Regions from separate parts of the Paenibacillus yanchengensis genome, predicted to be linked through region 1. Evidence: riboswitches for the same ligand, from Rfam matches in the RefSeq annotation. Region 1 holds a riboswitch; the other holds the start of a gene.

What was found. A riboswitch is a leader RNA that binds a small molecule or an ion and turns the genes downstream of it on or off. The one in region 1 is predicted to bind thiamine pyrophosphate.
Region 2: it holds a riboswitch for thiamine pyrophosphate, as region 1 does, so the genes downstream of both, ACFSTH_RS06930 (ABC transporter substrate-binding protein) here and ACFSTH_RS00945 (ABC transporter substrate-binding protein) in region 1, are expected to answer to the same signal.

The regions. Positions count from the first base shown of each region.
Region 1 covers NZ_JBHUMH010000006.1:44,343-47,510, reverse strand. The annotation lists gene ACFSTH_RS00950 (ABC transporter permease) at 1-266, opposite strand, end outside; gene ACFSTH_RS00945 (ABC transporter substrate-binding protein) at 289-1,287, opposite strand; TPP riboswitch at 1,405-1,512, opposite strand; gene ACFSTH_RS00940 (GyrI-like domain-containing protein) at 1,618-2,058, opposite strand; gene ACFSTH_RS00935 (helix-turn-helix transcriptional regulator) at 2,126-3,022, opposite strand.
Region 2 covers NZ_JBHUMH010000015.1:19,231-22,398, forward strand. The annotation lists gene ACFSTH_RS06920 (ABC transporter permease) at 1-525, opposite strand, end outside; gene ACFSTH_RS06925 (thiamine-binding protein) at 528-812, opposite strand; gene ACFSTH_RS06930 (ABC transporter substrate-binding protein) at 901-1,947, opposite strand; TPP riboswitch at 2,081-2,193, opposite strand; gene ACFSTH_RS06935 (acyl-CoA dehydrogenase) at 2,310-3,168, shown strand, end outside.

The DNA of each region.
Region 1 (3,168 bases):
AGTGGTGAAATAAGATGTAATGCGATTGCGACGAATAAACCGACACCTATACTTAACAGATACCCTGTAATAGCAATATACATCGTAGCTGTAATATGTGGCCACATCATTGGAAAGCTAGTGACCACAGTATGCAGCACATCTAGCGGGCTTGGTAATATATGTTTTTTCATCCCGCTCCAATCAACATACAGTTGCCAAGCAATCAGAGTTAATAATACGACCACAAAGGGCAGCCAAACTAATCTAATCCATCGCAGCAACATAATCACTATTCCCTCAATAAGATTATTTAGGTAAAAATTCATTCGTATACGCTTGATCCACTTCAAGCTGTTTCTCTATTAAACCATTGTCGTACATCCACTCGCCATAGAGCTGCCATACTTCCCGTCTTTGCTCACCCCAGCGAGGCGCATCTTCTTTGTAGCGTGGACTGAGCCACTTCTGACTAGCAATAACAAGCTCTTCGTCTAATTCAGGCGCTGCTTTCAGCAACACTTTGGCTGCTTCTTCTGGATTGTCTATTGCAAACTCATAACCTTCCGATGTCGCTGCCATAAATGCTTTAACAACATCCGCCTGCTCGTTTATCATCTGCTCATTGGTCACAATAACTGGTGTATAGTAATCTAGTTTATCTGAAAACTCATTCACATAAATCATATCAATCGGCTCGTTACGAAGCTCTGCCTCGATACCAGTCCAAGCATAAAACACCCATAAAAAATCAATATCCTTTTCAACAGCAGCGAAAAACTCCGTAGTCCCGACATTCACGAACTTCACTTGTTCAACATCAGCGCCCTCTTCTTCCATTAGTGTTTTAATAATGGCTCTCTCAGGCTCGCCTCCATAACTGCCATATACTTTTCCAGCAAAATCTTTAGGTGATTTGATATTTTTACTAGCAGGTGCAGCAAAACCAGAAGTATTATGCTGAATGATGGCTGCAAGCGAAACGAGCGGGACATCTTGAATGCGTGCTTGCGTCACATTTTCTTGATTTCCGATTCCAAACTCAACTGTTCCAGCAGCAACGACTTGCTCTGGGGGAATATCTCCAGGATTAATAATGGTGACATTCAGTCCATGCTTTTTATAAAATCCATTTTCCAGCGCTACAAAAATCCCAGTATGATTCGTATTAGGCGTCCAATCAATCATCATTTTAACATCAATCAATTCATTGCTCGACTCTTTCTCGCCTTCCGTCACTTGCTTGGCCCCACTACATCCTGCCATAACAAGGAACAACATCATTAAGCTTGTACATATGAATACCATCTTTCTCACAATGAAACACTCCCACTCTTTTTTTATAATACTATAATGGGTCACTCCCGGAGATGGCATGAAAAAAAGCCATTCCTCGAAAGAAATGGCTGGATTCGTTACAGATGTAATCGAAACTGCCCACTTCCCTACGCTGGTATAGTCCAGATCAGGTTCGAAGGGTCCCGAATTTAATTTCAGTCTCAGCCCATAATGTGGGCTCCCCTAGTGACAGTTAACATCATATACACTTTAGATTGACTTGTCAATCAGTGATTGGACTATAGTTACTAACACTTGAAAATCACAGACAGCAGCTTCAACAAGTTACAAAGCTAGTATTTATTTTAATGCAATATAAATATCAACATCTGTGTTTTCCCAATCATTATTAAGATACTCCTCGAAATCTCCTGTAAAACTTCTATCCAAGTCCATTTTCCAGATTTCACCCCAAGCTTCGGCTACAACAGTCCCCATCGGTCCATGTACAGAAAACTTTGCGTATTTACCTGCTGGAATCGTCTTAGTAGTTAGTTCATCATTGACCGCTTTGGAAACCTCGTTACCAACTGTAACACAGTACTGGTCATTGGAGTAATCAGAATAAAGTCCAATCGCATACTGATTAATCTTGTTTTCAATCGAAACATTTATTCCACTTTGGTATAATTTATCCCAAAGCCCTTGAATAATTTCACCCATGTTTGGATCAGTATTACCGGTAATTGCACTAACACCTACAACTGTTTTTTGCTCTAAATGCACAATTTCATATTTCACTTTACATAACCTCCATCTGTTTGATAAGGCTATTATACTCTGTCTAATATGACAGCTTGTTGTCATATTAAACGTAATTTTTTAATGTGTTCTGCAATTCTTTTTTTACCTCGTCTCTTACTTCTTCCGGTGCTAATACTTCACAATGTCTACCAAACGTTGTAATATAGTAAATTAACCATTCACCCTTTGGATAGTCAATTTCAGTAATAAAACTTCCGTCCTCTTGCTGCTCATAGCTTTCGAATTCATCATATACTCTGTAAGCAACTTCGGCAGACAACTTTAGCTTCAATCTAACATACTCTCCCGGGGGCACATTTTCTTTCACTAAAACTTGCTTCGGAGATTTCCGCTGGAAGTGTTGTTCTAATACACGAAGTTCCCTAATTCTTCTTAGTTTGAAAAAACGAAAATCCCTTTTCTCCTTACAATATCCATATACATACCATGCAGCACTTTTAAAACACAGTTTTAAAGGCTCTACTTGACGAGCTGTCTGCTGGCTTTTTGCACTGGCATAGTTGAATGAAATAACTTCCTTACACAATATTGCAGACTTAATCATATTAAAAGTTTCCGTTTCATGCTGTCCACTAGCCCAAGACGAAAAATCCACTTCAATCCAATCTGTTTGTTCACCACCAAATAATGAACCAAGTTTAGCTATGGCATTGTCACTTTCACTCAAATCCACGGAATGTACAGCTTTAAGTGAAGATAGAATACTGTTTTTTTCTTCCTCTGTAAACACCGTTTTATTTAGTACAAAATCAGGTAAAAGGCTAATCCCACCACCTCTACCTTTGGTCATAAATACTGGAATTCCAGCACTAGATAACGTTTCTATATCACGATAAATCGTCCGAGTCGACACCTCAAAATGTTCTGCAAGTTCATTTGAAGTCACTATCTTTTTATCGAGTAAAATATATACTATTTCAAAAAGCCTATTAATTTGCATCTCATCACCCTACTTATATATACACTATTAAAATAAACGTACAACTTATATTATATATCAAGTATAGTGCAAATATTTGTTGAGTGATTTTTATAGCAATTCAGATCTAACTAGCAATGTAAAGCGTCCTTGCTCAGTCTTCCGAT
Region 2 (3,168 bases), on a different contig from region 1:
GGGCAATTCTAATTTCCAAAACAACTGTTTTTTGTTAGCTCCCGACATTAACATATAGTTGTACAGCGTCGTATCTGTTTGGGCAAATCCATTTAAAGTCGATAACGTAATTGGAAAAAAACAAACGATGATGATCATAATCATTTTAGGTAATAAACCAAAACCAAACCATAACATCAACAATGGAGCGAGCGCAATGATCGGTACATTTTGACTAATAATTAGAAACGGGTACAGTGTTATTTTTACTAGTGGAAAAAAGTGTAGCAGTACCGCCAACATAATACCTACTGTCACGCCTGCTGCAAAACCAACAATGGTCGTTCGCACAGTCTCTACCGTATGACCCCATAGACGAGGAAAGCTATCATATGCTTCTGTAGCAATTTCGACAGGGCTTGGTAGCATCCATTTAGGGATGTGAAATATTAAGGTGGCTAATTGCCACAACACTAAAAATAGAATTGCCGCCCCTATGGGCAGCAACCAGTTTTTCCAGCTCCTAGCATTCGAATTCGATGCCATCGCTACATATACCTTTCCGTTAATCCGGCGATCGAAATACCTTTTGGATCGTAATGAATTTTAATTTGTGAAGAAATACTTACTCCAGCTCCTATCGTTCCTAATTCAATATTCACTTGTTTCACAATGTCCAGAAGCTGTGCTAAGTCCCCTTCCATCGTTGTATCCAATGGTCCTACGACATACTTAACGCCTGAACGTTCAATAATACCGACGACCCGATCAATGTAAGCTGATGAATCTTCCGTCCGAAATATCGTTTCCAAACTCATAATCGCATTAGACATTAGCAATGTTCTCCTCATCTCTAGCAAATAATGAAACGATCTATTATCGTTGCTTTGCTAACTTTTCAATCGTTAACCAGATTAATAATTAATTAGCTTTAGGTAAAAAGGCATTCGTAAACGCCGCCGCTGCATCAAATGTTCCATCTAGTAAATCATATTCTTGCAACCATTTCGCATAGTTTTCCCATACTTCTAATTTCTGAACACCCCACTGCTGCGCGTCATCTTGATAACGAGGGCTTAACCACTTTTGACTAGCCATAACTAATTCCTCATCTAGTTCGGGAACAGCATCTAGCAAAATACGAGCAGACTCATCGGGATGTGCAATAGCGTACTCATAACCTGCTGTTGTTGCTGCCATAAATGCTTTTACCAGTTCGGGCTTCTGTTCTATCGTCTGTTCATTAGAAATAATAACCGGTGTATAATAATCCAATTTGTGTGAATAATCTTTCAAAAAGATGGTGTCAATCTCTATCCCACGAAGCTCCGCTTCAATGCCTGCCCAACCATAATATATCCAAGAAAAATCAATATCTCGTTGTACCGAAGTGAAAAAATCTGCTTCGCCTACATTTAATATTTTCACATCGCTAGCATCTGCTACACCATCTGCCACCATCAATGCTTCAATGATTGCTGGTTCAGCAGCAGCACCGAATCCTCCGAAGGTTTTACCTGCAAAATCTTTTGGCGCTTTAATGTTTTTTTCTACAGGTGCTGCAAATACAGCCGTATTATGTTGAATGACAGCCGCTATCGAAACGACAGGTACTTCTTGCAATCTAGCATCTGTCACTCCTTCTTGAAAACTAACACCAAACTGCGCTTGCCCCGATCCAACAACTGCATTCGGACCACTTGAGCCTGGCAAAATGATATCAACATTTAAACCTTGCTCCGCATAAAAACCTTTATCCCGCGCCACATACAAACCAGTATGATTCGTATTAGGCGACCAGTTAAGTACAAGCGTAACATCCGTTAACTTCTCTTGTTTATTTCCATTTCCCGCTTGTTGCGCTTGATTGTTTCCCTTGTTTGCTTGATTTCCACCAGCACATGCGCTTAATACAACCATCATCGCCAACAACATCACGATCCACTTAGTTGAAACTTTGTTCATCATCTGTCTCCCCCTAGATTGTCTGAAAGTTTTTTTCACCAAAAAAATATACCAAAAAACGCCCCCAGATCTGCGAATGATCCAAGGACGTTGATAACTAAAGATTGTTAAGTGCATTACAAAAAAATGCAGTACAATACTACCAATAGCATGTCCCTCCGCTGGCATTATCCAGATCAGGTAAATGGGTCAGTGTCTTCTGTGGGACACAATCTCAGCCGGCCATATCCAGCACCCCTAGCTCTATTCAATTACGCCTATCATTATAGCCCAAGTGATTACTTTTTGTCTACTTGCAACTTTGCTGCTTTTTACATACACTTTGCATCAGATACTTTTTTAATAGAATAGGAGATTGATCAAACATGTTAGAGCAAACAGTCGTTGAGCAAATTAGAACCACTTCTCTAGAGCAAGAAGCAAGTCGGATATTTGATCCATTCGCACTAGACATCATTCTGGAACAACAGTGGTTCAAACTATTCGTTCCCAAAGCACTCGGCGGTAGCCAAACACCACTCCCAGAAGCTTTGAAACTATATGAATATACATCTTGGGTCGATGGCAGCTTCGGCTGGGCAACTACGATCGGATCTGGTGGTGGATATTTTGCTGGATACATGAAACCTGATGCGGCAAATCAAATATTCTCCCCTGCTAATGCGGTTATCGCTGGTAGCGGTTCTTCGATTGGAACAGCCATTCCTGTTGATGGTGGATACATCGTCAATGGATCGTGGCCCTATTGCAGTGGTTCCACCTATGCCACCACCTTTACCGCTAACTGTACGCTAACAAAAGAAAACCAAGACGATGCGCCATCACCCATTTTCACCATTACTTTAAAACCAGACCAAGTAGAAATTATACCAACATGGGCAGCTTTTGGTCTAAAAACAACGAATAGTCACACGATTGTTGCCCGTGATCAATTTGTACCAGTAGAGCGGACATTCCAGCTAGAAACACAAACGTTATTTTTGGATGACCCATTTTTCAGCTATCCTTTTGTTCCATTCGCTCAAGCTAGTTTTGCAGCAGTTGGTATCGGCATTGCCAAACATCTACTAGACGAAGCATCACAATTTGTGCTGGATCGTCAAGCAGCATGGGAAGCAGCTCATCCGGGTAGATTCTCCTTTGTTACGAGCCGAATAGAACAAGCAAAAATGACGCTGCATGATGCTGTATCTACCTTTTACGCAGTAACTACCGCTTCATGGG